4 regions of the Collimonas sp. GW821-FHT02H07 genome follow, and region 1 is predicted to be linked to each of the others. Evidence: predicted binding sites of a transcription regulator. Region 1 holds the regulator's gene; each other region holds the start of a gene.
The links. The regulator sigma-54, encoded in region 1, starts transcription at its own class of promoters, with help from an activator protein. The targets are predictions, from matches to a motif close to TGGCANGNAANCTGCTTT.
Positions count from the first base shown of each region.

Region 2: a site for sigma-54 is predicted at 5,715-5,732, ahead of AC07V8_RS14740 (pilin). Genes of this name have one in related genera too.
Region 3: a site for sigma-54 is predicted at 5,641-5,658, ahead of AC07V8_RS03145 (collagen-like triple helix repeat-containing protein). Genes of this name have one in related genera too.
Region 4: a site for sigma-54 is predicted at 1,374-1,391, ahead of urtA (urea ABC transporter substrate-binding protein). Genes of this name have one in related genera too.

Region 1 is NZ_JBWKVC010000007.1:87,950-95,585, reverse strand. Features, by position in the region: gene lptC (LPS export ABC transporter periplasmic protein LptC) at 1-22, shown strand, start outside; gene lptA (lipopolysaccharide transport periplasmic protein LptA) at 78-620, shown strand; gene lptB (LPS export ABC transporter ATP-binding protein) at 617-1,363, shown strand; gene AC07V8_RS12875 (RNA polymerase factor sigma-54) at 1,474-2,952, shown strand; gene hpf (ribosome hibernation-promoting factor, HPF/YfiA family) at 3,122-3,472, shown strand; gene AC07V8_RS12865 (DUF4197 domain-containing protein) at 3,601-4,290, opposite strand; gene AC07V8_RS12860 (deoxyguanosinetriphosphate triphosphohydrolase) at 4,382-5,527, opposite strand; gene aroKB (bifunctional shikimate kinase/3-dehydroquinate synthase AroKB) at 5,524-7,272, opposite strand; gene AC07V8_RS12850 (type IV pilus secretin PilQ) at 7,334-7,636, opposite strand, start outside.
Region 2 is NZ_JBWKVC010000008.1:225,497-233,132, reverse strand. Features, by position in the region: gene AC07V8_RS14770 (aromatic ring-hydroxylating oxygenase subunit alpha) at 1-9, shown strand, start outside; gene AC07V8_RS14765 (DapH/DapD/GlmU-related protein) at 6-686, shown strand; gene AC07V8_RS14760 (aromatic ring-hydroxylating oxygenase subunit alpha) at 696-1,847, shown strand; gene AC07V8_RS14755 (hypothetical protein) at 1,837-2,460, shown strand; gene AC07V8_RS14750 (O-linked N-acetylglucosamine transferase, SPINDLY family protein) at 2,504-4,462, opposite strand; gene AC07V8_RS14745 (hypothetical protein) at 4,636-4,935, opposite strand; gene AC07V8_RS14740 (pilin) at 5,184-5,666, opposite strand; gene AC07V8_RS14735 (pilin) at 5,891-6,373, opposite strand; gene AC07V8_RS14730 (FHA domain-containing protein) at 6,745-7,347, opposite strand; gene AC07V8_RS14725 (Stp1/IreP family PP2C-type Ser/Thr phosphatase) at 7,572-7,636, opposite strand, start outside.
Region 3 is NZ_JBWKVC010000001.1:731,891-739,526, forward strand. Features, by position in the region: gene AC07V8_RS03115 (ABC transporter ATP-binding protein) at 1-683, opposite strand, end outside; gene AC07V8_RS03120 (DUF3820 family protein) at 881-1,093, shown strand; gene AC07V8_RS03125 (TAXI family TRAP transporter solute-binding subunit) at 1,142-2,497, shown strand; gene AC07V8_RS03130 (DUF2844 domain-containing protein) at 2,680-3,147, shown strand; gene AC07V8_RS03135 (DUF3443 domain-containing protein) at 3,160-4,380, shown strand; gene AC07V8_RS03140 (peptidoglycan DD-metalloendopeptidase family protein) at 4,462-5,232, opposite strand; gene AC07V8_RS03145 (collagen-like triple helix repeat-containing protein) at 5,914-7,485, shown strand.
Region 4 is NZ_JBWKVC010000013.1:126,426-134,061, reverse strand. Features, by position in the region: gene urtA (urea ABC transporter substrate-binding protein) at 1-1,252, opposite strand, end outside; gene AC07V8_RS19615 (calcium:cation antiporter) at 1,699-2,781, opposite strand; gene AC07V8_RS19610 (hypothetical protein) at 2,913-3,488, opposite strand; gene dapA (4-hydroxy-tetrahydrodipicolinate synthase) at 3,496-4,440, opposite strand; gene AC07V8_RS19600 (hypothetical protein) at 4,513-4,743, opposite strand; gene AC07V8_RS19595 (AraC family transcriptional regulator) at 5,011-5,802, opposite strand; gene AC07V8_RS19590 (hypothetical protein) at 5,888-6,142, shown strand; gene AC07V8_RS19585 (LysR family transcriptional regulator) at 6,084-7,028, opposite strand; gene AC07V8_RS19580 (MFS transporter) at 7,141-7,636, shown strand, end outside.

The DNA.
Region 1 (7,636 bases):
GCCGCGTGCGGCAGCAAAGTAAGCGGATCAGCAAGACAATTTATGTGTAGGCCTCTATCCATTACCCAGGATTTTTCATGAAACGAATATTTTTTCTCTCTCTGCTGCTGCTTGGCGCCATCGGCGTCGCTCGCGCGGAAAAAGCCGATTCCGAGAAGCCGACCCTGATCGACTCCGACACCCTCACCTATGACGACGTCAAGCAGGTCAACGTCGCTACCGGCAATGTGGTCCTGACCCGCGGCACGCTGATCATGAAAGCCGACCGCGTGGTGGTGACCACCGATCCATCCGGCTATCAGTTCGCCACCTTGTATGCGGCCCCGGGCAAGCTGGCCACTTTCAAGCAAAAGCGCGATGGCGGCCCGGACCTGTGGATCGACGGCCACGCCGAACGCATCGAATACGACGGCAAGACTGAAATCACCAAGCTGTTTTCCAAGGCGCAGATGCGCCGCCTGCAAGGCGACAAGCCGACCGACGAAGTGAACGGCGAGTTCATTTCCTACGACAGCCGCACTGAATTCTATTCCGTCAACAACACCGTCAACGGCGTCAGCCAGCCTGGCGCCGGCCGCATCCGCGCCGTCATCCAGCCACGGCCAAAGGCGGCGCCATGAGCGCCCCTAGCACGCTGATCGCCAGGGGCCTGCAAAAAAGCTATGGCGCGCGCCAGGTGGTGCATGACGTCTCGCTCGAAGTGCGCTGCGGCGAAGTGGTCGGCTTGCTGGGTCCGAACGGCGCCGGCAAGACCACTTCGTTCTACATGATTGTCGGCCTGGTGCCTTCGGACGGCGGCGAGATCGATCTGGACGGCGTCGATATTTCGCGCCTGCCTATCCATCGCCGCGCGGTGCTGGGCCTGTCCTACCTGCCGCAGGAAGCATCGGTATTCCGCAAGCTGACGGTGGAAGACAATATCCGCGCCGTGCTGGAACTGCAGCGTCCCAACGGCAAGGCGCTCGGCAAGGCCGAGATCGATGAACAGCTGCACAAGCTGCTGCACGAGCTGCAGATTGAAAAACTGCGCGAGAGCCAGGCCCTGTCGCTCTCGGGCGGCGAACGGCGGCGCGTCGAGATCGCCCGCGCGCTCGCCACCAATCCGCGCTTCGTGCTGCTGGATGAACCGTTCGCCGGGATCGATCCGATCGCCGTGATCGAGATCCAGCGCATCGTCCGCTTTCTCAAGGAACGCGGCATCGGCGTGCTGATCACCGATCACAATGTGCGCGAAACGCTGGGCATCTGCGACCGCGCCTACATCATCAATCAGGGCAGCGTGCTGGCCAGCGGCAGTCCGGACGACATCATCGCCGACGAGTCGGTGCGGCGGGTCTATCTGGGCGAGCATTTCCGCATGTAGTTTCGCTGATGCGGGAATGAAGTAATTGCATACAGATTAATCCGCCGCGCCAGTGCGGCTCTTAAACTCCGTACAACAAATAACAGAAGTGAATTGTCCGCACGGAAGCCATGAAACAATCACTCCAGCTACGCACCTCTCAACATCTTGCGCTGACTCCTCAGCTGCAGCAGTCGATCCGTCTGCTGCAGCTTTCCACGCTTGAGTTGCATCAGGAACTGGAACAGATCCTGTCTGACAACCCGATGCTGGAGCGGGTCGACGATCCGCTTGATAATTCGGTGCGGCTGCTGGCGGACGGCGCCATCAGCGGCACTGCGTCGACCATGGAGGCGCCGGCCGGCGACAGCGAAGTCAGCAGCTCGCCGACCGAGAGCGAAGCCAGCGCCGAAGCGCCGGCGGCTGAAAGCAGTACCGACAATGCCGACAGCGAATGGAGTTTCGACGACATCTCGCGCAGCGCGAAAACCTCGGACGATGAAGATGCGCGGCCGCAGCTGGAGGCGCATGAAACGACGCTGCGCGAACATCTGCTGCAGCAGATGCGCGAAGCCATGCACGACTTGCGCGACCGCGCGCTGGTCGAGCTGATGATCGATGCGCTGGACGACAACGGCTACCTGGAAGAGTCGCTGGAAGAAATCCTGGAGCGCCTGCCGGCCGAGCTGGAGATCGCCGTCGAAGAATTGTCGATGGCGCTGAAAATGGTGCAGAGCTTCGACCCGGCCGGCGTCGGCGCGCGCAACGCGCCGGAATGCCTGGCCTTGCAGATCAAGCGGTTTGTCAAAGTGCCATTCGTCACCCGCCGCCTGGCATTGGCGATTGTGCAAGATCACCTGGCGCTGTTTGCGCAGCGCGATTTCAATAAAATCAAGAAAGCCCTGGATTGCGACGACGAGGACCTGCGCGAAGCGCAAGCTGTCATCAAGCAGTGCAATCCCCACCCCGGCGCGCCGTTCGCCGCCAACGCTTCCGACTATGTGGTGCCGGACGTGATCGTCAGGCGCAGCAAGCAAGGCTGGCAGGTGATGCTGAACAATGACGTCATGCCAAGACTCCGGGTGAATGTCCTGTATGCCAACATCCTGAAGCAGAGCAAGGGCGATGGCGCACTCACTTCGCAGCTGCAGGAAGCCAAGTGGCTGATCAAGAATATGCGGCAGCGTTTCGACACCATTTTGCGCGTTGCACAAGCGATCGTCGAACGCCAGCGGAACTTCTTTTCCCACGGCGCGGTCGCCATGCGGCCGCTTGTGTTGCGCGAAATAGCTGATACACTGGGTCTACACGAGAGTACTATTTCACGTGTGACCACTCAGAAATACATGCTCACTCCCCACGGGATGTTTGAACTGAAGTATTTCTTCGGCAGCCATGTTGCTACTGAGGCAGGTGGAGAGGCTTCCTCAACAGCAATCAGGGCACTCATTAAGCAACTCATAGGAGCGGAAGATTCAAGAAACCCTTTCTCTGACAGCAAGATTGCCGACATGCTTGCGGAACAAGGTATGGTGGTCGCCCGCCGCACCGTCGCAAAATATCGCGAAGCACTAAAAATTCCGTCTGTTAATCTGCGCAAGGCCTTGTAGTTTTTTCTGGTTTGATTGTTAAGCTTACCCTTGCTATGTTCGGACATTACGGCTGTTTGTTATTTAGCGACTCTTGCCAGAACAGTCCCAGTCTCTTGTAGATTGTTCGCCTAAAGATTCAACGCAGTCTGTTCAGAACCGCCAGCAATATTCTTGATAGGAGCGCTGTATGAACTTCACCATCAGTGGGCATCACCTCGAAGTAACCCCTGCCATTCGCGAATATGTACAAAGCAAACTAGAGCGTATCAAACGCCACTTCGACCAGGTCATCGATATCAACGTGATCTTGAGCGTCGACAAACTCACTGAAAAAGAAAAGCGCCAGAAAGCGGACATCACGCTGCGCGTAAAGGGAAAAGATCTGCATGCCGAAAGCATTGCCCACGATCTTTATGCCGCCATTGATACGCTGATCGACAAGCTCGATCGCCAGGTCATCAAGTACAAGGACAAGATGCAGGATCACCAGCACGATGCGATCAAGCATCTGCCGGAAGAGCTCCCCGCCACGACCTGAACGGCCGCCAATCCGGGCGCTGCAGCTGACTAGCTGGCGCCGATAGAAAGAACAAGGGCGCAGTTAATGCGCCCTTTGTTATTTTCAGACCGTTTTACAAGTAAATCGTATTATTTTTTGCATCGCGCCTATTTGAGAGCGCCGAACACCTTGCCGATGATCGCGCTGCCGGCGCCGACCGGATCCTGGCGTATCGCTTTCTCTTCTTCACCGATGATGGTGTACAGGCCGTCCAGTGCACGTTGCGTGACATAACCTTCCACCGTCGACTGCTGCGCCGGCACCATGCCGGTCTTGCCGACCTGCCCCATGACCGCGTTATATTGGGCCGACAAGCCGTTGCGGTCGGTCACGCCTTTGACGATGGGCAGGAATTTCTGGCCCAGTTGCGCCGACGTCTTTTGCTTGAAAAAATCGGTCACCGAGGTGTCGCCGCCGGTCAGGATATTTTTGGCATCGGTCACCGACATCGACTTGACCGCATTCAGCAGCAAAGGCTTGGCCAGCGGCACCGCCTGTTCCGCGGCGTGGTTCATCGACACCACCAGATCGTCCAGCTTCTGGCCCTGGCCGGTCATGCGCAAAATGGGCATGGCCTTGTCGAGCACGCTGGGCAAGCCGATCTTGACCTTGTCGTTGTTCAGAAAACCATTTTCGACACCCAGCTTGGACACCGCCACATCCGCGCCTTTTTGCAGGGCGGCTTTGAGGCCGCTGCTGGCATCCTGGTTGCTGAGGTCGCCCAGCGACAGGGCAAGCGCCGCGGACGCTGTTGCCGCCAGGCTCAGTGTGATTGCTGTTTGAAATAGAGTCCGCATAATGATCCTTGAAGAAGTTGAATGGATAAGCCAAAGTCTAACTCAATTTATTGCAAACAAATCAAGAAAGAAAATGTCTGCCGGGCGGCGCCTACAGATGCCCTTCATCCACCAGGAACAGGCGCCGGTGCTCGCGGATCGCATAACGGTCGGTCATGCCGGCGATATAGTCGGCAATCGCGCGCGCCTGCTGCTGTTCCGACTCCCGCTGATCGAGCTGATAGTCGGGCGGCAGCAGGGATGGCTCGGCGCTGAAGCAGGCATACAGCTCAGCGACGATGCGGCGGGCCTTGGCCGTCATGCGGTTGACCAGGTAGTGGCGATACAGGTTTTCGCGCAGGAAGCGTTTCAGCAACGCGGCCTGCTGCGCCATGCCGTCGGAGAAGGCAATCAGCGGCGGCGCATTGCGGACATCGTCGACCGTCTGCAGCCTGGCATCCAGGATGCGCTGCTGCGAGGTCTGGATCAGGTCGGTGATCAAGGCATTGATCATGCGCCGGATGGTCTCGTTGATCGCCCGGCGCCCGCCCAGGCCCGGGAACAGCTGTTCGACCTGGCGGCTGTGCTGCGCATAGAAATCGATCTGGTTCATCTGCTCCAGGGTCAGCAGGCCGGAGCGCAAGCCATCGTCGATATCGTGATTGTTGTAGGCGATCTCATCGGCCAGGTTGGCCACCTGCGCTTCCAGCGTCGGCTGCTTGCGCTGGATGAAGCGCTGGCCGATATCGCCCAGTTTCCTGGCATTGGCCAGCGAACAATGCTTGAGGATGCCCTCGCGCGTCTCGAACATCAGGTTCAAGCCGTCAAACGCGCCGTAGCGCTGCTCCAGCTTGTCGACCACCCGCAGGCTCTGCAGATTGTGTTCGAAGCCGCCATGGGCCTCCATGCAGTCATTCAAGGCATCCTGGCCGGCATGGCCGAACGGCGTATGGCCGAGATCGTGGGCCAGCGAGATGGCTTCCACCAGATCTTCGTTCAATTGCAGGCTGCGCGCGATCGAGCGGGCGATTTGCGCGACTTCGATGCTGTGCGTCAGGCGCGTGCGGAACAGGTCGCCTTCGTGGTTGACGAACACCTGGGTCTTGTATTCCAGCCGGCGGAAAGCGGTGCAATGGATGATGCGGTCGCGGTCGCGCTGGAATTCAGTGCGCGAACCGGGCGACTCCTCTTCAAACAAACGTCCTCGCGATTGCGCAGAATGTGCGGCATAGGGAGCGAGAGACGTTTCGTGGTTCATTGCGGCAGGTCTCCGGAGGCAAGTTGCTGAAGCGTCGCCAGCAGCGCCTCTTGCGGCGCGGTGGCGATCAGGTGGCTGCCGAGCGGTTTCATCAGGATGAACCTGATCTGGCCATCTTCGTTTTTCTTATCGACCTGCATCAGCTCCAGCCAGCGCTGGGCGCCGAGATTGGGCGCCTCGGTCGGCAGGCCGGCGGCGCGCACCAGCGCGCACACGCGTTCCTTGTCGATGGCTGTGATGTGGCCGAGCCGATGCGACAAGTCAGCCGCCATCACCATGCCGCAGCCGACCGCTTCGCCGTGCAGCCACTTGCCGTAGCCGAGGCCGGACTCGATCGCGTGGCCGAAGGTATGGCCGAAATTCAGGATGGCGCGCAAACCGCCCTCACGCTCATCCTGGCGCACGACGTCGGCTTTCAGCTCGCAGGAACGGCGGATCGCGTAGGCCAGCGCAGCGTTGTCGCGCGCCATCAGCTTATCGATATTGTTTTCGATCCATTTGAAAAATTCGGCGTCGATCACGGCGCCGTACTTGATCACCTCGGCAAGACCGGCGGACAGCTCGCGCTCCGGCAAGGTATGCAGGGTCATGGTATCGGCGATCACCGCCTGCGGCTGGTAAAAGGCGCCGATCATGTTCTTGCCGAGCGGATGGTTGATGCCGGTCTTGCCGCCAACGGAGGAATCGACCTGCGCCAGCAAGGTGGTCGGAATCTGCACGAAGGGTACGCCGCGCATGTAGGCGGAGGCCGCGAAACCGGTCAGGTCGCCGATCACGCCGCCGCCGAGGGCGATCAGGGTGGTCTTGCGATCGCATTTTGCGCTCAGCAGGCGATCGAAGATCTGCATCAGGCTGGCCCAGTTCTTTTCTTCCTCGCCGTCCGGCAGCACGATTTCCAGCACGCTCTTGCCGGCGTCGCGCAGCGTCTGGCTGACGCGCTCGAGATACAGCGGCGCCACGACGGTGTTGGTCACGATGACCACCTGCTTGCCGGCAATCAGGCGGGCGATGCGTTCGCGGTCAGCCAGCAGAGATGGCCCGATCTCGATCGGATAGCTGCGCTCGCCCAGTTCTACCTGGAGCGTGATGGCCGGCGCGGTTGCCGAAGGTGTGGACTGCTGATTCATAAAATGACTTGGTGATTGAAAAGGCAGATTGCTATTTTGACCGGGATTGCCGTCGCCTGCCTGCAGCGCCTGCCCGGACGCTTGCTCAGGGTCGTCGGCCTGCACATCGAGCTGGCTCAAAATGCTGTGCACCAGGAATTGTACGTTAGGTCGGCCGGTATCGATGACTATGTCGGCAACTTCGCGGTAATACGGCTCGCGCTGGCGCGACAGCTCTTCCAGCCGGCGGCGCGGATCGGCGGTTTGCAGCAGGGGACGGTTCTTGTCGCGGCTGGTGCGCTGGAGGATGTTGTGGATGCTGGCACGCAGGTAGATCACGGTGCCGCGGGTTTTCAGGTATTCGCGATTTTCGGCACGCATGATGGCGCCGCCGCCGGTCGCCAGCACGATGCCGCTGCGGGCGCTCAGGTCACGGATGACTTCAGTCTCGCGCTGACGGAAGCTCTCTTCCCCTTCGATTTCGAAAATCAAGGGAATCGAGACGCCGGTGCGCGCCTCGATTTCGTGGTCGGAATCAATGAAAAGCTTGTTGAGTTTTCTTGCCAGGGCGCGGCCAACCGTAGTCTTGCCCGCGCCCATCAGGCCTACCAGAAAGATATTGCCTGTGTACCTTACCATTTCACTGCTCGACCTTTTGCTCATGTGCGGACACCGGCATCAAGCCGGTGTCCCTGTGCAATCAGTGCGCAGCGATGCGGTCGATGACAACTTTCGGTGTCAGGAAAATCAATAATTCAGTTCGTTTGCTAACAACTGCGGATTGTTTGAAAAGATAACCCAGAACCGGAATATCTCCAAGCAGGGGGATTTTATTGACATCATTTGTAGTTTCCTGAGTATAAATCCCGCCAATCACTACAGTTCCGCCGTTTTCGACCTGGACCTGGGTCTGAACATGCTTGGTATCGATCGAAACACCACCGGGAACGACTTTGCCAACGCTGTCATTCGTAACGTCGACTGTCAAAATCACATTTCCATC
Region 2 (7,636 bases), on a different contig from region 1:
GTAACATGAGTGCCGGAACACACGCAACGCTGGCGCTGATCGGCTGCGGCAGCATTTTCGATGCCGCCAGCATCGCCTGGCCGCGTCTTCACGGCAAAACAAATGCTGGCCAGGCCGGGCCAGCATTGCATTTGTTGCAGCTGACCACCACCGACAACATTACAACCGATGTCGCCGCTTGTCTCGACGGCCTGGATTCTTCGGAAGTGCGGGTATTCGCCGCGATCGACCACAACGCGTTGAACTATGCGCGGCTGGACGCCTATGCCTGCGCCCGCTTGCGCGGATTCAAATGTGCCACGCTGGTCCATCCCGATGCCATCGTTGAAGCAGACATCCAGATCGGCGAAAATTGCTGGATCGGCGCTGGCGCAATTATCGGAGCCGGTGTGCGCATCGGCAATAACACCTTTATCGGCGCCGGCGCCCGCATTGACGGTGGGGTACAGATCGGCAACAGCACATGGGTCGGGCCGGGCGCCGCGCTCGGCAACAATGTCCGCATCGGCCCCCATTGCGTGCTTGGCGCGGATGTCAAGATCGCGGCCGGCGTCGTGCTGGGCCGCCATTGTGTGATTGAGCGGCCGGGCGCCTATGCGGAATCGCTGCCGGACGGCAGCTTCATCGATCCTCTGTTCGATTTTCCAGTCCGCATATTCGGCAAAGCCACGCGCTCCACAGGATAAGGAATCTCAATGCTGTCACGTATGCCTCCGCAAGCGTATATCGACCAAGACTGGTTCGAACGCGAACGCGAGTTGTTTTTCAAACCGCTCTGGCAATTCATCGGCCTCAAGATGATGCTGTCCAAGCACAACGCATTCATCACGCGCAAGCTGTGCGGAATTCCAATCGTGGTACAGAACTTCAACGGCGAACTGCGTGCTTTTGAAAACCTTTGCGTGCACCGGCAAAATCCGGTGCAGACCCAAGCCAACGGCGTCAGGCCACTGGTATGTTCCTATCACGGCTGGGGATACGGCCAGGATGGCGTGCCGGACAACATTCCATTCGAGACAGAAATCTACCGCTACCCGCCTGAAGAACGGGCTTGCCTGCATCTGCGGCGCTTTGCGCTGGAAACCATAGGCAATCTGGTATTCATCAACTTGTCCAGCCAGCCGATGCCGATCAGCGCACAGTTCGGCGCCGATTTCATGGCGTCGCTGCAACAATGCTCGGAAGCTTTCGACGGTGAAGTAATGTTCACCACTTTTGACATGCACGCCAACTGGAAGCTCGCCTACGAAAACCTGCGCGACGGCCACCATCCGCGCTACGTGCATGCGCGATCACTCTATCAAAAGGTCAAGTTCGGAGCCAGCATCGACGAGGCAGGAGTCGCGGCTTTCAAAAAAGCCCCCGCGCCGAATACCGGCGACCGCGCGGCGACCATGGCCAGAATGCGCGGCTTCAGCAGCGGCGGCCCGGATACGGCGATGCAGGAAGTGCTGCCATTTTCCTGGCACGAGAACGTGGAACGCTACGGCGACAAGGACTGGTATTACAATTGGCTGGCCTTCCCCAACCTGCATATTGCTTCCGGCAACGGCGGCTACTCCTTCATCATCGAACACCATATTCCAGTGTCTGCTGATCGCACCGACTTCATGGTGCACTATGTGACGGCAAAGAAGAAGCACCGCTACGCCGCCTCGCCGGCCGTGCTGCACGCCCATATGACTTCGGCGGAACGCGTGTTGCGCGAAGATATGGACGTCATGCAAAACGTACAGAAGCAATTGCATCCACAGGCGCCGTCAGCCAGGCTGGGGGACTACGAATTTGCCAATGGCACCATTGAACGCTGGTACCTGGATGTCATGGAGGGAAAAATTGCGCTCTAAATTCGTGATAGGCAGCGGCACCGCCCTGGATGCAGCGCTGGCTGCATGGCATGAAACAGAACCAGAGACGGAGTTGATCCCGGTGCCGCTGTGCCAGGATGCTGCGTATGCCTTTGACCTGAGCGTGCTGGATGGACTGACAAGCGCAAACGCCAGCGCTTTCGCGGCCTACGACGACCAGTTCCTGAACCTGCGCCGCTTCGAACTGATGGCGAAGCTGAAAGAGCGCGGCTTCTGCATGCCGGCGCTGGTGTGCGCCGGCGCCATCGTCGCCGGCACTGCCAGCGTCGGCGAAAATGCCATGATCGGCACCGGCGCCATCATCGGCCACGGCGTCCAGATCGGCTTCAATACGGTCATCGGCAGCGGCGCCAATATCGGCAGCGCCAGCAAGGTGGGTAATTCGACATGGATTGACGCCGGCGTGCTGGTTGGCCGCGGCGCCAAAATCGGCAGCAACGTCACGCTCGGCTCGGGCGTGACCATCGGTGATACAGTCGAAGTCGGAAAATTCTGCGTGATCGACACTGCGGGAAAATTCACGAAGAATATCGCTGCCAAGACCTTCCTGCATAGCGCGTTTGATGCGCCGATCAATATTGTCGAGCTGTGATATCGCAATAGCTTGGCGTATTTTTCCGCTATGGAAAATACGATCAGCTATTGCACCATTTTTTCCAGGCAGTCCGGTAAGCGGCCTCCAGCGGCCGTGTCACCTGCTCCGGATCGGCAGTGAACAGCGGCGCCGCCCGCTCTCTCAGGGATTGCCTGATCTGATCCAGTTTCGGCAGATCGCGGGAGGCTTCGATGGCTTTAGATACGTATTCGTCTTCGCTGTTCGCCGCGAACTCTGACAAGCCGGCGCCAGTCAGGATCGAGACACCGGCGCGCGATACCGGGGTATCCCCTGCCAGCGCGATGATCGGCACTCCCATGCTCAAGGAGTGCAAGGTACTGGTGCCGCCGTTGTAGGGGAAAGTATCCAGCGCCAGATCGATTTGGTGGTGCAGCTTGAGATATTCCAGCAAAGACACTTTCTGCAGCAGGATCAAGCGTTCCCCGCCGATATGCTCTTGCGCAAACATGGCAAGCAGACGCTGTCGCGTTTCCGCACCGTTCGCGTTCCCCAGCATCAGCTTGGCGTGCGGCAGTGCCGTCAAGATGCGCGACCAGACGCGTATCACGTCCTGGTTGACCTTCGCCAGATTGTTCAGGCAGGCCAGCGTGAACTGGCTGGAACTCAATGCCGGCAGCGGATTGACCGGCGGGCTGTCGGCGGTGCGCTGGAACTGGGCGGAAGCCGGGATCCGCAACAGCGTTTCAGTATGAAACTGCTCGGTCTTCCCGGGCGGATCCATCGACGCGTCGGTGATGCGATAGTCCATCGCCGTCAGTCCGGTGGTGGCCTGATAGCCGAGCCAGGTCATCTGCAGCGGCGCCGGCTTGCGCGCAAATGTCAGCAGGCGATTGAAGCCGGTATGGCCGGACAGGTCGACCAGGATATCAATGCCGTCGGCCATGATGCGTTCAGCCAGCTGGACATCGGTCATGCCGGCGCAAGGCAGCCAATGTTCGACGTTGGCTTGCAGCCGCTCGGTGACATGGTCATGCACCACGTAGTTATAGTAGGCAAAAATTTCAAACTGCGATTTGTCATGGGTTCCCAGCACAGGCTCGATAAAGAATGCCACCGAATGATCGCGGAAATCTCCTGATACATAGCCGATTTTGAGGCGCCGCTGCGGATCGCGCAAATTGCCATGTCGAGGCCAATGCGGCTTCAAGGGCGACTCATATAGATGTGCAAAACGCAGATGCTCGGCGAATACCTCTGCGGGCGTATATGCCCCGTGATACTGCATCGCCAGCAGCATGCTGCTGAAGGCCAGTGCATAATCGGGCCTGAGGGCAAGACTGGCGCGGAAACTCGCTATTGCTTCATCCAGGCGTCCTTGGCTCTTGAGTATGTCTCCCAGATTGCCTAGTACTTCAGGGTATGTCGGCTGTATGGCCAGAGCAGTTGTATAGCTGGCGACGGCTGCTTCATGATTGCTTTCCAACGAATGCAGGTTTCCCAGATAATAGTGAAAATCAGCATTCTCTGGATAGATCGCGATGCCTCTGTTCATCAGCTGCTTGGCTGCCTCGATTTGACTCTTCTGAAATAACAGGAGACATAAATCGATGTACACCACTTCAAAATCAGGCTTGACTGTTAGCGCCCTATTGAAGTTTTCAATGGCGCTTTCTGTATCGCCCTGGTCTTTCGCAATTGTCCCCAGCATGTAGAAACCATCGGCCTTTTGCGGGTCGAGCAACACAGCCTGTTTGAGTATCTGGTTGGCTTCATCAAAGCGCTGCTGTTCGATTAGCACATATCCAAGCGCGATGTATGGCGTTACATGAGACGGGTCAACCGCCAACGCTCGCCGATAACACATTTCTGCATTCGACAAATCTCCATTGGACAGCAAGGCGTTGCCGCGTTTTATGTGTGTGCTAGGCTCTGTTACGATGTTCGCCAGGTCTTGGTCAGGATTAACAGAAGCGGCAGCAACGATTTTCGAAGACTTCTTTTCTGATGAAAAAAATAGATTCTTAAAAGGTTTGAACATATACAGCAGACTATTAGGAGAGTACGAACCATGGTTTCTGGCGCATCAGACGGGAGGAAAAAGCACAATCAGATTGTGCACGCTATTCGCGAGCGTTTTCGCATGAGTTTTATAGAAATTACTGCATATCACTATTATCCGTACCCTTGCGGGCAAGGGCCACCTCGATAATTCTACATTTTCAACATGAGCCAATTGGTCAATTGGTCCACATATTCAGGATCATATCCCTTATCTTTCAATGTCCATTTGAATGCATTACCAACTTGAGCTTTTTTATAAGCATTCATCTTTCGGCCAAGTTTGAAGCTGGTTATCTGTTGCATCATATTGTGTAACATCGCATCGTGTTTCTTCCCCATTAAACGGTTATTGTGAGCCAATTCCTCAAAAACAAGCCTCTCCATTAAGGTAGCGGCAAGTGATTGTCCAAACTGCTTTTCTTCACGCGCATTTAACCAGCTAAACCACATCTCGTTACCCCACAAAAAATTGCATCAATACGTAGGTAGTCCTTGTTAGCAAGAGCGAAAAATAAATCTAATCTTGATTCGATCCATCAGCGTTATTCTTGCAAAATATCTAAACCGTCTCTTTACGACTATAAACTTCAAACCGCACTTGCTGCTCTCGCTAGCTTATGTCGATGCTTGTTAGGTTATTGAACAAAATTCCAACTATATTATTACTTACACAGATGATTTAGTTACTCGGTCAATATTTAAGTACCTGAGCACACTAGCGGAACGACTTTTTGTGGTGCAGACGAAATACATGTCCAACTCATGCTTCCTGAAGTTCCTGAATTAGGGGTGGTTCCCATCGTCAAAACCAAATTTGCACCATGGATGCTATTCGAGGTGGACGTGACGTTCATCACGACAGTAATTGTACAGCCACCGCTTGCGCTCGAAACACCGCCAGTAGTGACAGACTCCACATATTTACCACGAATTGAGGTTGAAGCTGGAATGCCATTAGTGCCATTTGTCGGGCATGTACCGTCTTGAGCAAACGCAGTTCCAATTGGAACTTTCAGGCCCGCAGCGAGCTCCAGGCCCTCGCTGATCTGGGCGCGTGCAATGCTATCCTGATAGGCAGGGATTGCTATCGCCGCCAAAATACCAATGATGGCCGTCACGATCATCAACTCAATTAATGTAAATCCGTGGTCACTGCTTCGCAACGCTTTTGTTTGTTTCATCTTATATCCCTCTGCAAGAGTCACACAATTTCGAGAGCTAGCTTTGACAATGCAATATTTGCTCCAGCTAAACGACGTATGTCAGCGCACTCGCTTTAAGAAATATCTGGGAACTATTATTGCAGGCAAAAAAAAACACTTCTCATCTGTACCAGCATGAGAAGTGTTTCCTGCAGGGGTATATTTTCTATACCCTAGACTGCTCAATCAAACATTTAATACAATTAGGCTCCAACGCAAGCTTTAGGTACATATTTTTGCAGAGCGTCAGAAGTACATGCCCAGTTCATCGTTCCAGCAGTAGCAGCAGTTGACATAGTCAAAGTCAAAGTTTTGCTTACGATGCCTGTGGATACACCACTCGCTTGCATCTTAGCCGCAATCGTACAACCACCCGCTGCTGACCCTGTGCCAGCAGTTGTTACCGACAGTACATACTTACCTGTAATATTTGCAGCAGCTGCAATCCCACTAACTGCCGCAGCAGCATTCGAAGGACAATTGCCGTCCTGTGAAAATGATTCTGAAACTGCAGTTTTCAGACCGTCAGCAAGAACCATTGCTTCAGACATTTGGGCTCGTGCAATGTAATCCTGATAGGCCGGCAAAGCAATCGCTGCCAAAATACCAATAATCGCCACAACGATCATCAATTCAATCAAAGTAAAACCGCGCTGAACGCGTTGCATCATTTTCATCGATTTCATTTGTTTCTCCTGTTAATAAAAAGGGGGGTCACTACGCAAGAGATAGAGCAATGTCTGTGCCAGTTGCGAATCCTAGGATTTCACGATTTTCTTTGGGGAAAGTGAGGAAATTTGGCAGATTTTCGATAACGCGCTGACAAAGTTTGTCACAAAGAAACTACGCAAAATCGTCTTTTCCGACCTGATCCGAAAGATGAGCTTGCTTACCTATCTTGCGCGGCAAGCAAGGCCCTTTTAGTGTCATTACGTTGCGGGGGAAAGGGTATTGGTATTCAATCTAAACCCTGTACATCGTACGAAATACCTGCCAGCGTGGAGATCCGGTATCAAGAGTCATTCAGGCAAAACTGCTGAGCGCTCATCGAAGCCGATTAAACGGCCTTCCAGGAAAACTTCATCAAGGTGCCGGCGATATCAATCACATCCTCATCCTTCAGCGCCCGCGTCCCTGAACTCAAGGGCGTATCGTTGACACGGGTATAAGTCTGCCCTTCAACATGCGTCAGCTCATAGCCATGCGGCCGGCGCGTCACAATCGCCACCTGGATGCCAGGACGGCCAATAGTCGTCAGCACCTTGGTCAGCAACATCTCCTTGCCGACACTAGGCCCATCCAGCACAGTAATAGTGGCATCCGGCCGCGGCACCGGGAACATCTTGGGCCGGTTGTCCTTGATCTCTTCATCCGTATCCACCTGGTATAGCAGCTTGTACCTTGCCATCTGGATCACATCATTGTGCTGCAGGAAATGCTTGGTGACCGGATGGCCATTGACCTGGGTGCCGTTGGTGCTGTTGAGGTCTTCCAGAAACGAGTCGTTGTAGATAGTGATGATGACCGCATGCTCGCCGCTGATGGCGAGGTTGTCGATGACCAGGTCATTGTGGGCGCGGCGGCCGATGGTGGTGCGCTCTTTGGTGAGCGTCATCTCTTGTATTACGGTGCCGCCTTTGGTCAGGATGATCTTCGCCATTCCTATCTCTCTTGGGAAACGCTATCTGTAAGTTGATTAAAACAATATCCTGGCGGCTATTGGTGCTGGCGCTGCTCTCGCAATTCACACATCGGGCCGTACATGTCTTCACACACCCCAGTTTAATGTTGTTTTGGGGCAATCGTACTCAAAATCCGGGATTTATGTTGCGGCCCGGGCTGTTGCACCGCCCGCGGCCTGCGCTGGCAATTTAACAACGGCACCTATTCATTCTGCGCCACCCTGATCAGTATCACCGACACATTGTCCTGCCCCCCGGACTTGTTGG
Region 3 (7,636 bases), on a different contig from region 1:
AAGCCGTCGGCGCTCATGATCAGGATGCGGTCGGCGCTGGCTGCCGCGGCGGCGGAATGGGTGACCATGATGGCGGAGGCGCCGTTGACTTTGATTTCCTGGCGCAGCAGGGCCAGCACTTCATGGGCCGTGTCCGGATCGAGGTTGCCGGTCGGTTCGTCGGCCAGGATCAGCTTGGGGCGGTGCGCCAGGGCGCGCGCAATGGCGACGCGCTGCAGTTCGCCGCCCGAAAGCTGGCGCGGAAAATCGTTGCCGCGGCCATCCAGGCCGACTGCCGCCAGCAGCTCCAGTGCACGCTCCTGCGGCGCTTGATTCAGCAGCAAAGGCAGGGCGACGTTCTGCTGCAAGGTCAGGTGCGGCAGTATGTGGAAGGCCTGGAAGATGAAGCCGAGCTTTTGCCGGCGCAGAAGGGTGGCGGCGTCGTCGTCCAGGTGCGAGATGTTGACGCCGTCGATCAGTATCGCGCCGCCGTTGGCGTTGTCGAGGCCGGCGATCAGGTTCAGCAAGGTCGATTTGCCGACCCCGGAGTCGCCCATGATGGCGACGTATTCGCCGGCGGCCAGGGTAAAGTCGAGATGCGCCAGCACCACGCGGCCATGGCCGTAGGTCTTGCGCAGGCCGCGGCATTCCAGTGCCGGGATGCCGGTGTCGGCAGATGTCTTTGGTTCGCTGTTGCTTTGCATGGGCGATTGATAATTTGGTTTGTGGTCGACAGTGTAGAGGATTTTCCCTCAGTGTTTGGGCGCTTGTTCAGAAAGAAAACTCAGAAAGAGAAAATAGCGGCATCGGATATTGTTTTTGCAAAAATCGCATGGCGGCGGGAAGTTTGGCACAATACGCGCGTTTGCTACGCAATGCCTTGAGCAGGATCTGTTACGCCATGAACCCGGAACATCTACAACTGCCGGTGACCCGCCAGATGCCGTTTGGGAAATACAAAGGGCGGCTGATCGCCGATTTGCCGGGCGATTACCTGGCCTGGTTCGCCCGCGAAGGCTTCCCCGCAGGCGAGCTGGGCGGTCTGCTGGCGCTGATGTATGAACTGGATCACAATGCCTTGTCGCACTTGCTGGAGCCATTGCGCCAGCGATAAGGCAAAGAAAAGTGCCGACTATCGCTCTTCAACGATAAAATAAGACGCATGGCTAATCCACTCAAACCGTCCGACCTCAAGCAATCCGCAATCAACATCAAGACGCGCTTCGTCGCGATCTCCTGGCGCGACCTGGCGATCAGCTTCGGTCCGATTGCCTTGCTGGCCATCTTCGCGATCTGGCTGGCGATCAAGTTCATCCACCCGGCGCCGCCGAGCACCATCACCATCAGCACGGGTTCTGAAAACAGCAGTTTCTGGAAGATCGCGGAAAAATACCGGACGATCCTGGCGCGCAACGGCATCAAGCTGAAGATCGTCAGCTCGGAGGGCTCGCTGGACAACCTGAAGAAACTGAGCGATCCGCATTCCGGCATCGACGTCGGTTTTGTCCAGGGCGGGGTGGCCGGCGACATGCCGATCGACGGCCTGGTGTCGCTGGGCAGCATTTCCTATGTGCCGGTGTCGGTGTTCTACCGCGGCCATGAGCGGCTGGACCGCTTGTCCGAACTGCGCGGCAAGCGGGTGGCGATCGGCGTGCCCGGCAGCGGCTCGCGGGTGCTGGCGCTGACGCTGTTGAAAGCCAACGAGATCGAACTCGGCGGCACTACCGAGCTGCTCGACATGGGCGGCGATGAAGCGGCCCAGGCCCTGACCGACGGCAAGATCGACGCCGCTTTCCTGATGGGCGACTCGGCCTCGCCGCCGACCATGGTCAAGCTGCTGCACACGCCAGGCATCAGCCTGCTCGATTTTTCCCAGGCCGGCGCTTATGCGCGCCGTTTCAGCTATCTGAACGAGCTGAAGATTCCCAAAGGCTTGTTCGACCTGGGCAAGAATGTCCCCAGCCGCGACATTCGCCTGATTGCGCCCACCGCCGAACTGATCGCCCGCGACGACCTCCATCCGGCGCTGTCCGACATGCTGATCGACGCCGCCAAGGAGGTGCATAGCGGCGCCAACGTATTGCAGCGCGCCGGCGAATTTCCGGCGCCGCTGGCGCACGAATACCCGCTGAGCGAAGACGCCACGCGCTACTACAAGTCGGGCAAGAGTTTCTTCTACCGCTCCGGCCTGCCGTTCTGGCTGGCCAGCCTGGTAGACCGGACCCTGGTGGTGCTGCTGCCCATCATCCTGTTATTGATACCAGGTTTCAAGCTGGTGCCGCTGCTCTACGGCTGGCGCATCAAGTCGCGCATCTACCGCTGGTATGGCGCACTGATCACGCTGGAGCGCGCGGTCGCCACCCATACCGAGGAAGAGCAGGCGGACCTGCTGCAGCGCCTGGATCGCATAGAGGAAGGGGTCAACCGCATGAAAATGCCGCTGGCGTTTGCCGACCAGTTCTATGTGCTGCGCGAACATATCGGCTTTGTGCGCGCCCGCTTGCAGAACAGAATTTGAGAAAAGCCGGGCAGCGCCGGGCGGGGCGAAACGAAGCTGTAATTTAATCATTGCAAGCGGCGGAAATTTCTAGCACATTTCGATTGTCATGTGATGACAAGGACATGAAAACATCTTTGTAAATTGCTGTGCAGCATCGGGTATCATTTCGTAGACATTTGCTAATCGAACAGAGGTGAGCCATGAGATTCCCCGTTTCTGTCATCTGCGCATTGCTGTTTGCGCAATCCATGCCGGCATTTGCGGCACTTGGCGCTGCCGCCGGGCCGGCCCCGGTCAATGGCGCGGCGCAGGCCGACAGTGCGCGCGCCAAGGCCAGCGCCGCCCGCGTCAGCAGCTACAACGGCTATACCGTCAGCGAGACGGTGCAGCCGTCCGGCACCACGGTGCGGGAATACATCTCGCCGGCCAACATCGTGTTTGCGGTCAGCTGGCAGGGGCCGGACATGCCGAACCTGCAGGAATTGCTGGGCACCTATGCCGACCAGTATGTCAGCGCCGCCAGTGCGCCCCATGCCGTGCGCCGCGCGGTCGCCATCCAGTCGGATCAACTGGTATTGCATTCAGGCGGTCATATGCGCTCCTTTGCCGGCAGCGCTTATGTGCCATCCTTGCTGCCGCAAGGCGTGACCCCTAATGACATTCGCTGACCGGAGATGACCATGCGTTCTATGACTTATCTGCTTTGCCTGCTCAGCAGCGCGCTCTTGCTGGCCTGTGGCGGTGGCGGCGGTTCCGGCAACAGCACTCCCACGCCACCGCCGCAGCCGGTCCAGAATGTCCAGGCCATCGTGATCGACAGCGGTCCGACGGTCTCCGGACAGTCGGTCAATGCCGTCAATTCACCGTTTGTCTCGATCACGCTCTGTGCGCCCGGCAGTACCGCGCAATGCCAGACCATCGACCATATCCTGGTCGATACCGGTTCCAGCGGCCTGCGCATCATCTCGTCGGTCTTGTCCCCCGGTATCACATTGCCTTCGCTGGCGGCGCCCAGCGGCAATCCGCTGGCCGAATGCGCGCGCTTTGCCGACGGTTACAGCTGGGGTTCGGTGCGGCAGGCCGACCTGCGTATGGCAGGCGAAGTCGCCAGCAACATTTCAGTGCACGTCATCGGCGACAGCGCCTTCACCTCGGTGCCCAACGGCTGTTCCGGCAGCCTGGTGGCGGAAAATACCGTGGCTGCCTTCCATGCCAACGGCGTGATCGGCCTCAGTACATTCATCGAGGATTGCGGCAGTGCCTGTGCCGGCCAGGCGCTTGAAGGCTGGTACTACTCCTGTCCGGGGGGCGTGAATTGCACGGCGACCACGCTGCCGCTAGCCAAGCAAGTGGGCAATCCGGTGGCTTCTTTCGCTCAGGATAATAACGGTACGATCGTCCAGTTGCCGAGCATCAGCGCCAGCGGCGCGTCAGGCGTCACCGGATCGCTGGTGTTCGGCATCGGTACGCAATCAAACAATGGACTTGGCAGCGCCCGCATCTATACGCTCAACGGCTCAGGCAACCTGAGCGTGCTCTACCAGGGGCAGGTGATGCAGGGCTTCTTCGACAGCGGCTCGAACGGCTTGTTCTTTGCCGATTCAACCATCCCGTCCTGCAGCAACAACACCGGCTTTTACTGTCCCTTGTCGACGCTGAGCCGAAGCGCGACGAATACCGGTCTCAACGGCCTGAGCAGCATCGTCAACTTCAATGTGGCAAACGCCAATTCGCTGTTCCAGTCGAATCCGAACAACACGGCCTTCAACAACCTGGCTGGCGGGCCGGCTTTCGCTTCCTACTTCGATTGGGGATTGCCGTTCTACTTTGGCAAATCTGTGTATACCGCGCTGGAAGGCGTTACCATCGCCGGCACTGTCGGCCCCTTTGTTGCCTATTGATATTGAATAGCAGGAAGCCTTGGTTTCAATGCAGAGGGGCGCGTGATGCGCCCCTTTTTTTTCGCGGCATGAATCCGGCTTTCAGCGGCTAGGCAAATAGCGCGTTGGATCCACTGCTTTTCCCTGGCGGCGGATTTCGAAGTACAGCTTGACCGTATTGCTGTCGGATTTCCCCATTTCAGCGATTGTCTGGCCTTTGCCGACCATCTGGCCTTCCTTGACCAAGATGGTTTTGTTATGGGCATACACCGACAGCAGGTAGCTGCTGTGCTTGATGATCACCAGGTTACCGTAGCCGCGTATGCCGCTGCCGGCATAGGTCACCTTGCCGGCGGCGGCAGCCATCACCGGTTGCCCCAGCTGGCCGGCGATATCGATGCCCTTTCTTCCCTGGCCGGTGCCGCGGCTGGATTGGCCGGCAGCCGGCCAGGTCCAGTCAACTGCATCCTTTTGCTCGCGGGCCGCCGCCGCGACGTCTTCGCTGTCATCGCTGCGCGGGCGGGGAGTGCGGCCGGCAACCGGATTGCCGCTGGCGCGAACGCCATCCGGCGCTATGCGCAAGGCCTGGTCGACCTTGATGTCATTCGGATCGGAAAGCTTGTTCCAGGCGATGATTTCGCTATTGCTGCGCTTGAATTTGCGCGCAATGCTCGATAGCGTGTCGCCCTTTTGTACCGTGTAATAGCCGGGGCCGCTGGGCTGGGCCGGACCGGATGGCGTGCCGCAGGCGCTTAGCGCGAGCAGGAATGCCAGCGGCAGCGCGGGGGAAATAATCCGCGAAAGCGCGTGCCGAAGGCTGGAACTTGTGCCGCGATGTTGTGGGCGGTATGCCTCTGTATTCTGGACCAGCAATGTTATTCCTCTGATAGATCTGACCTGGATTGATAGACGCCGGCGCCGTCAGGCTGACGCGATCCTCTGACCTCGTTTGACGAAACTAGTTGCGTGTCCGGCAAGCTGTTGCCGTTTTTTCCAGCGGCCGAGGATAGCGCAATTCTGCATACCGGGCAGGTTGCGTCGGGCGTCCGCTGAAAGGCCGGGCCCAGGCGCTTGGAAAATCCGTTATTTAAATGCTGTAAAGATAATTAATTGTACCCGAGTCAAGCCCGGCGTTACGTTACATGTAACGTATCAAGCCTTGCCCTGTCGGCTATTTTCAAATTTTTCCGAATTTGGAGTGGGAAGCTATGTACTTGATTTTAAAGTGTTTGTGCTGATTTTTTGATGGGAATATCGATCGTATTCGCCCCCCTGTCCCGCTGGCATGCTCTTTGCGAAATATACAAGCAGGGACATGTGGTTCGAACTTTCACAAAGGGGAAATACATCATGAATACATCGCAGAAAACGAGCCTGGTTGCAGCTTCATTGTTGTTGACCAGTTTGTTGGCCGGCTGCTCAAGTGGCGGCGACCTCGGGAAAACATTCGGCTCGGGGGCAGGAGCTACTCAGGGAACCGGTGCTGCCGGTACCGGCGCTGGCGCGGGAGGCGGCGCCGGCGGGGGAAGCGGGACTGACGGCGGCGGCAGTGGCATGGGTGGTAGTGGCACAGGTGGCGGCGATGGCGGCGGTACAGGCGGCGGGGGTGGTGGTACAGGCGGCGGGGGTGGTGGCACAGGTGGTGGGGGTGGCGGCACAGGTGGCGGGGGTGGTGGCACAGGCGGCGGGGGTGGTGGCACAGGCGGCGGGGGTGGTGGCACAGGTGGCGGTGCTTCGAGCAATTTTCTCACCAACGTCGGCACTGCGGTATCTCACGCTAGCGTAGCTCTGGACGGGGCTGCCAATACTGCGATCAACAACGTGCCATTGCTTTCGTCTCAATCCAAGAGCGGCCTGGCAACCGTTGTCGATAACGGCAGCGGCATTGTTGGCACGCTGGGCGCCGGCATCGCCAATGGCCTGGGCCAGATCGGCAGCAATCCAAATGCGCTCGGCACCACTGTCGGCAGCGCTGGCGGCGTCGTGACCCAGGCGGGCAATGCGGTGCAGGGCGTCGGGCAAGTGGTTGCCGGGCTGGGAACCGGGCCGTTGGCGCCGCTGGCAGCCGTAACTACTCCGGTGGCCAACCTGGTGACTCAGGTGGGAGCGACCGTTTCAGGGCTGGGCGCGCCGGTGACGACGCTGCTGACTACCGGACCGGTACAGCAGGTCACGCAAACCGTCAGCCAGGCAATCGTTCCCTTGACCAGTACCGTGACAACCTTGACCCAGACAGTCGGTAACGCAACCGGCCTGAACCAGCCTGTGAACGGCCTGCTGGTGGCGCTGGGCGGAACCGTCAACGGTATCGGCCAGACTCTGACCGGTGCAAAAGTTCCCGGCGTCAGCAGCCCGGGCGGCGTTGTCAGCGATCTCGGCGGCACCGTGGCGGGTCTCGGTACAAATGCCCTGGTCGGCACCGGCCAGCCTCTGCTGGGCAACAAGACCGGCGGCGTGTTGCAGCCCCTGGATAACGTAGCCGCAGGAGTGATAGGCGGGCTGGGAGGTGCAGGCGGTGCGGCTGGCGGCAACCCGTTGGCGCCGATCACTGGCGTGCTGGGTGGCTTGGCTGGTGCCGCTGGCGGTTCAGGCGGCTCGGCAGGCGGCATCCTTGCTCCGGTTACTGGTCTGGTGAGTGGCTTGAGTGGCGCAACTGGTGGCGCTGGCGGCGGGGCAGGCAGCATCCTGGCGCCGGTTACCGGCCTGGTGGGCGGTCTGACCGGTAAAACCGGTGGTGTTGGTGTTGGTGGTGGTGCTGGCAACATCCTTGCTCCAGTGACCGGTTTGGTGGGTGGCTTGACTGGCGCAGCTGGCGGCGCCGGCGGCGGGGCAGGGAATGTCCTGGCTCCGGTGACCGGCCTGGTGGCTAGTGTGACCGGTGCGGCCGGCGGTGCCGGTGGTGGCGCTGGCGGCATTCTGGCGCCGGTGACAGGCCTGGTAGGCGGCTTGACCGGCGCCGCTGGCGGTACGAGCGGCGGTGCGGGCGGCGCGGCAGGAGGCATCCTGGCGCCTGTGGTCAATCTGGTGACGGGCTTGACCGGCGGAAAAGGCACAGCCGGCGGCACGGATAACCAGGCGCCTGCGACCGGTTTGCTGAGCGGCTTGTTAGGAGCAGGCAAGAAATAATCTTGCCGCGCTTATCCAGGGAGGCGCTGGCCATCGGCCAGCCTTCCTTGCCTCGGCGCCTGATCGGAAACAGCGATGAAATGCGGCGACGCTCCCGTATTGAAAGTAGAGCGAAGTCTGTTGCAGCCTCAGGCTCCTGCGTGAACCATTG
Region 4 (7,636 bases), on a different contig from region 1:
AGAGCTTCTGCTTCCCCTCATTCCCCGGAATATAAGGACTCCAAGGCTGCGCGCGGATCGTGGTTTTGGTTTTGTTGACTACGTTGAACTGTCCGTCTGCCTTGATCTCGCCGATCATCACCGGTTTGTGCAGGTGATGGTTGGTGGCGTCCATTTCCAGTTCATAGCCGGACGGGGCTTTGAATTTCTGGCCGGACATGGCGGCGATGACTTTGTCGGTGTCGGTGGATTTGGCTTTTTCTACGGCTTGTTTCCACATGTAGATGCCGACATAGGTCGCTTCCATCGGGTCGTTGGTGACGACGGTGGCGGCGTTCGGCAGGTTCTTGGCTAATGCGTAGGCTTTCCATTTCTTGATGAAGGCCGTATTCACCGGATTCTTGACCGATTCAAAATAGTTCCAGGCCGCCAGGTGGCCGACCAGCGGCTTGGCGTCGACGCCGCGCAATTCTTCCTCACCCACCGAGAACGCCACTACCGGCACGTCGGTGGCTTTCAGGCCGGCGTTGCCCAGTTCTTTGTAGAACGGCACGTTGGAGTCGCCGTTGATGGTGGAGATCACCGCGGTCTTGCCGCCGGCGGAGAATTTCTTGATGTTGGCGACGATGGTCTGGTAATCGGAATGGCCGAACGGGGTGTACACCTCGTCGATGTCGCTATCCTTGACGCCCTTGCTGTGCAGGAAGGCGCGCAGGATCTTGTTGGTGGTGCGCGGATAGACGTAGTCGGTGCCCAGCAGCACGAAGCGTCGGGCAGCCCCGCCTTCTTTCGACATCAGGTATTCGGTGGCAGGGATCGCTTGCTGGTTAGGCGCGGCGCCGGTGTAGAACACGTTTTTCTCCAGCTCTTCACCTTCATATTGCACCGGATAGAACAGCAGGCTGTTGAGTTCCTTGAACACCGGCAGCACCGATTTGCGCGATACCGAGGTCCAGCAGCCGAACACCACTGAAACCTTGTCCTGCGAAATCAGCTGCCGCGCCTTCTCGGCGAACAGCGGCCAGTTGGAAGCCGGGTCGACCACTACCGGTTCCAGTTTCTTGCCCAGCACGCCGCCATTGGCATTGATCTCGTCGATGGCCATCAAGGCCACGTCTTTCAACGAGGTCTCGGAAATCGCCATGGTGCCGGACAAGGAATGCAGGACGCCTACCTTGATCGTATCCGCGGCAAAGGCGGACGGTAGCCAGGAACTGGCGGCAAGGGCGAAAGCGCCGAGTGCGGTGGCTTTCAGAAGGGTGCGACGTGACATGATTTTTCTCTCCCTGTAGTGAACGACGAATAAGCATGAACCCGGAACAAAATCGAACAAGAAAGCAGCGAGCCCTATGGCAGCAGGCATGGAGCCGGAATGCGGGGACTACCACATGCCTATAGCAGAATGCATGCCAATGGCCTGGCAAGGCAGGTAGCGGGGATTTTTATACCCAGGCTTAAATTTGAGCGGGCCGGCGGGGCCGCAGGGAAAGGCTTTGCGCCCGGATTTGGTGAAAACGGTTTTTGCTGCGGAACAGGCGCACCAGCATGGTGCCAACAAAGAAACAGGCGCCCGGCTGGCGGCGGTGGCTGCAAATACGTACAGAAGTCAGGAGATTTGACAGGCGGGGAGAGGCGCGCCGTCAGGAGATTTCGGAAATCATGCTGGCGGAGTTGGCTCGCGCCAACCCCGCGATGGAAGTGCGGGGGATTTTGAGGCGATCAAGGCACAATCGTGGTGAACAGGTAGACCGCGAATATCACCAGGTGCACCGTGCCCTGCATCACCGTGGTGCGGCCGGTGCCGAGCGACAGGGTGGCGACGATCAGCGACAGCAGCAACAGCACGGTGGACTTGATATCCAGGCCAAGCGTCAATGTCCAGCCGGTGGCCAGCGAAACGATCGCCACCGCCGGAATGGTCAGGCCGATGCTGGCCAGCGCCGAACCCAGCGCCAGGTTGAGGCTGGTCTGCAGGCGATTGGCGCGCGCAGCCCGCACCGCAGCCAGTCCTTCCGGCAGCAGCACCACCGCGGCAATGATGATGCCGACCAGGGTCTTGGGCGCGCCGACGCTTGCCACCGCTGTCTCCAGGGCTGGCGCCAGCGATTTCGCCAACAGCACTACTGCGCCCAGGCAGACCAGCAGCAGCGCGCCGGCAGCGGTCGCTACCTTGGCTGACGGCGGCGCCGCGTGGACGTCTTCGTCGTTGACTGCTTCTTCCGGCAAAAAATAGTCGCGGTGGCGCACGGTCTGCACCAGCACGAAGGTGCCGTACAGTATCAGCGAGATGACGGCGATGAACGCCAGCTGGCTGGGGCTGTAGAACGGTCCGGCGGCGGTCGAGGTGTAATTCGGCAGCACCAGCGTCAGCACCGCAATTGCCGCCAGCGTCGCCAGCGAGGCGCTGACGCCCAGCAGGCCGAAACTTTGTTCCCGGTGGCGGCTGGCGCCCACCAGCAGGCAGATGCCGACGATGCCGTTGAGGATGATCATGATGGCGGCAAACACGGTGTCGCGCGCCAGCCCGGTGGTTTCTTCGCCGCCGGCCAGCATCAGCGAAACGATCAGCGCCACCTCGATCAGGGTCACCGCCAGCGCCAGCACCAGCGTGCCGTAGGGTTCGCCGACCCGGTGCGCCACCACTTCAGCGTGGTAGACCGCCGCCAGCACGCTGCCGAGCAGGCCGGCTACCAGCAGCAGTGTATAGAAGCCGCCCAGGCTGAAGCTGGCGCCGCCCAGCAAAAGCCAGCCGGCGATCGGGGCCGCGATGGACCATATAGGGAGTGTCGAGGAAATTTTCATAAGGCGATTGAACACGTATCAAGCTTTTTTTGCAAGCATTGTGTGCATCGCCTGCGTATGCCGGCGCCAGGCGGTTTTGATGCCGCCGCTGCTATCCGCTTGGAATACTGCCTGAATACAGCCGCCGGCCGTCAGGCGCAGGCGCTGCAGCAGTGGCCGTAGAGCGCCTGGTACAAGGCGCCGAGCGAGGCGTCGTCCCTTTTTGTCGCCGACAGATGAAGAAAACGCAAGCTGGCGATGCTGGCCGAGAGGGCTGACATGACTTGCTGGCCGGCCGGGCTGTCGTCGATCAGCGCGACGAGCGGCAAGCCCGGCCTGAGCGTGCTGGCAGCCTGCATGCTGGCGGCCAGCAGCCCGTCCGCTTGACTATCCTCGGCGGTCACGGCAAACAGGGCCAGGTCGGCGTTGGCCAGGGCGCCGCGCGAGCCGGCGTCATCGTATTTCGGCAGGTGGACCAGGATGTCGTGATAGCTGCTTTTGGCGGCGGCCAGTTCGGCGCCGATATCCTTGGCGGCGATGCTGCGGATTTCCGCGCCAGTCTTGATCGCCGTCGCCAGCCAGCCGGCCTGCGGCATTTTCGGATTTTGATAAACCAGCAACACATTGCGGCCGGCGCGTGCACGCCGCCGTGCTATCGCGGCGGCCAGCGAAGTTGCTATATCGGTTGAGGCGCTGGGCACATGTTCAGAAGCGATGGTCAGGATCATGAATGGCTCATCTCACCAGTCCTAGCTGCCGGGATCTGCCGCTGATGGAAAATTCCGGCTTCTCGATTTTCATCGCAAACGGCAGCGCCAACAGATCGTCCAGCGCGCGCGCCAGCTTGACCCGGCCGACCGCCGACATCGGCGTCATCGGCAAGCGCAGCTCATCCTGGATGTGGCCCTGCAGCGCCAGCGCGGCTTTCACCGGCGCCGGGTTGGGTTCGGAAAACAGCAGCTGGATCACCGGCAGCAGCTGCTTGAACAGTGCGCGCGCACGCTCGATCCGACCGGCCCGCACCAGCTCGAACAGGCGCACGAACAGATCCGGCCGGATATGCGCGGCAGCGGAAATCGCGCCATGCGCGCCCAGGCAGAGGGTGTTGAACAGCATGGCGTCGTCGCCGCACAGGATTTTCAGATTGCTGCGGTGGACCAGCTCCATGGTCTGCGTCAGGCTGCCGCCGCATTCCTTGATGGCGACGATGTTCGCGTGGCGTTCCAGCGCGATCACCGTGGCCGGCTCGATATTGACGCCGGCGCGTGCGGGGATGTTGTACAGCACGACCGGGCTGTGCGCGGCGGCGGCGACGGCTTCAAAGTGCAGCTGTATGCCTTCCTGCGACGGCCTGACGTACGACGGCGCCGAGACCAGGAAGCCGGCCGGCTGCAGGGTGTTCAGATGGCTGATTTTTTCAGCGACGGCGCGGGTGTCGCTGCCGCCGATGCCCATCAGCACCGGGCAGCGCTCTTGCACTGCTTCCATGACGCCGCACAGCAGCTTGTCTTGTTCATGCTCATTCAGGGTGGCCGCTTCGCCGGTGGTGCCGCACACTACCAGCCCGTGTATGCCGGCGCCGGACAGGCTCAATGCCAGTTGCTGAGCGCCGTGCAGATCCAGCTTGCCCTGGCGGAAAGGCGTGACAAGAGGAACCCAGATACCTTCAAAGGTGGTCATGATGTTCTGATTTCAGTAAGAGTTGAGAATGTTTGCCGCAGATTTCTGTTGCAATGAAAGCACGCATTGCGCTTATGCAGGCAGCATGGGAGTGATGCGGCCGAACTCGGCCTGCGGCAGGGCGCGCATGATGTTGCCGATGACGGAGTCTATCGATTTTTTGTTCAGGCACAGCCAGAATTTCATCTTGCTGGCGTGGTCCACCGGTTTGACGCGCATGTAGACCATGAGGTCGCCGCAGGTGCTGACGATCACGCGGCGCAATTCAGATACCGATGCCGCATCGACCGTGATGAGCATCATGAAATCTTTTTGCGTAGGGAGATGTTGGCGACGGCGGAGCGGGAAAGGCAAGACGGCGGCTTGCATTTTTTTTGATACTGCATCCGGAAGCAATGAGAAATGCCATGTCGATGCTGCTGAAATTACCTGATTCATAGAAGGATTCTACTGGTCGTTTTGGTAGTTACAGATTAGCAGCGTCGACGTAAAGATTCTCTAAAAAGGGATGCCGCCGCTGTAAACGCGGCGTAAAAATGGAAAGCATCTGTTGATTTCGGCAAAAGGAAATCAACCTGCTTTTTCAGAGAGATATCTGCTCGGCGAGACACCCAGTGCGCGGCGGAACATGGCGATGAACGCGCTCAGGCTGTCATAGCCCAGCTCAAGCGCGATGCAGGTCACCGGCTTCCCGGCGGCCAGCAGTTCCAGCGCGCGCAGCAGCCTGGCGCGCTGGCGCCACTCGGACAAGGGCATGCCGGTTTCGGCGGTGAAGCGGCGCGTCAGCGTGCGCGGCGCGATGGCTGCCCATTGCGCCCATTGCAGCAGGGTGCGGTTGTCGGCGGGATCGTCGGCGATGGCCTGGGCGATTTTTTTCAGGCGGCGTTCCGCCGGCAGCGGCAGCGCCAGTTTCTCGCCGGGCAGGGCGACGATCTCATCGAGGATCACCGCCAGCACGCGCGCTTGCGCGGCTTCAAGCTGGAGCGCCGCGGACCAGCCGGCCGCGCGCAGCACGGCGGCGCGCAACAGGGCGGAAACCCGGATCACCAGGGCGCGCGCCGGCAGCTGAACCTGCGCGGCAGCTACATACACGCTCCAGCCGTCGAAGGGGCCATGCGAGCGCAGGCTGTGCGGATGACCGGGCGGTACCCAGATCGCATGGCTGGGCGGCACCACCAGCCGTTCCTGGTCGGTGTCTATGGTGAGCAGGCCGCTGTTGGCGGCGATCAGCTGGCCGCGCGCGTGGCTGTGGCGCGGCGTAGTGCGGAAGTCATCGCTGCGGCAGGTCACCGCAATGACGCCAGGCCCGTCCTGCGCGTTGCTGCGGGCGGCGTCCAACAAGGGCTGTGGATTGGCTTGCATGCGACATATTATGGCTTAACCTCGCAAGCCGCGCCAGGAAGGGGCTCGCATACTGACGGCTCTCTCTCTTAATGGAAAGCACATCATGCGCGCACAAGACCTACTCCCCGATCAGCTCGACAGCCGTGAATTCAATGGCGCCGTCGTGCGCAAAGGCACGGTCGGGGCCTTCCTGGCCAACGCCAGGGTTTTTCTCGATCCGGCTGCTTCGGCCGCGGACCGGCAGGAAGCCGAAGTCCATATGACCGAAGCGATAGCCGCACTCGATGCGCTTGGCGTCTTCACTCTGTTCGAGATCCGCGATCCGGCCTTGCGCGCTTTCGTGGCGCGGCAGCGCTAGCGGCTGGCACGCTGGCATGCAGGAAATCGACAAACACGCGCAAGCGCGGCAGCATGTGGCGGCTGGATGGCCATAGCACCGAGAAGCTGCCATGGCTGATCGCGTAGTCGTCCAGCACCGTGCGCAGGCGGCCGTCGGCCAGCGCTTCCTGCACCACGAACGAGGGCAGGTAAGCCAGGCCGAGGCCATTGATGGTGGCCGCCAGCAGGGCTTCGATGTTGTTGCAGGTCAGGGTTGCCGGCAGCCTTAGCTCGGGCGCGTCGTGTTCACTGCGCAGGGCCCAGTCCTGCAGCTTGCTGCTGGAGAGGAATTTATAACGCAGGCAGGCGTGCCGCAGCAGGTCTTGCGGCCGTTGCGGCTGGCCCCGGCGGTGCAGATAGCCGGGCGCGGCGCAGATCATGAAGCTGTACGGCCACAAGGTGCGCGCCATCAGGCGCGAGTCGGCCAGGCTGCCGCTGCGGATCACGGCATCGAAGCCTTCTTCGATGACATCCACCATGCGGTCGCTGAAGTCGAGGTCGAGTTCGACTGCCGGATAGGCTTGCATGAAGGCCGACAGCTGCTTGCTGAGCAGCCGGTAGCCGATCGCAGGCAAGCTGACCTTGAGGCGTCCGCGCGGCGTTTCGGTGGACTTCAGCAACTCGTTTTGCGCGTCTTCGATATCGTCCAGGATGCCGCGGCAGCGCTCGAAAAACAGTGCGCCTTCATCGGTCAGCCGGATTTGCCGTGTGCTGCGGTGAAACAGGCGCACGCCCAGTTTCGCCTCCAGCCGCGCAATGCTTTTGCCGATTGCCGAAGCCGATACGCCGAGCTGGCGGCCGGCCGCCACGAAGCTGCTGGTTTCGGCGGCTTGCACGAAGGCGGCCAGGCCGCTCAGGCTATCCATGTGGGCTCTCCATTGAGGATATTTTGTCCGCATATAGCGGACATTTGAGTGATTTAAACATGATTAAAGCCACTATATCATTCAAAACACTCACTCGGAAAAGGAAGCCGTCATGCGCAATACCCGGAACGACAACGACATGCGACACCCGCTACAGCGATTGCTGGCGCTGGGCGCAGTCTGCCTGGCGGCACTGACGATGCCGCTCAGTTTTACCGGTCCTGCGGTAGCGATGCCGGCGATCGCCAAGGCGCTGGGCGGCAGTCCGATCGCCCTCAACTGGATCACCAATGCCTTCATGCTGGCGTTCGGCAGCTGTCTGATGGCGGCCGGCGCGCTGGCCGACAGTTACGGCCGCAAGCGTTTGTTCGTCGTCGGCGTCGCTGCGTTTGCCTTGAGTTCGCTGGCGCTGGCATGGGCCCCGGACATCCTCTGGCTGGATCTGTTGCGGGCGCTGCAGGGCGTGGCCGGCGCTGCCGCTTTTTCGGGCGGCGTGGCGACCCTGGCGCAAGAGTTCGACGGCCATGCCCGCACCCGCGCCTTCAGCTTGCTCGGCACCACTTTCGGCGTCGGCCTGGCGTTCGGGCCGGTGCTGGCCGGCGTCCTGG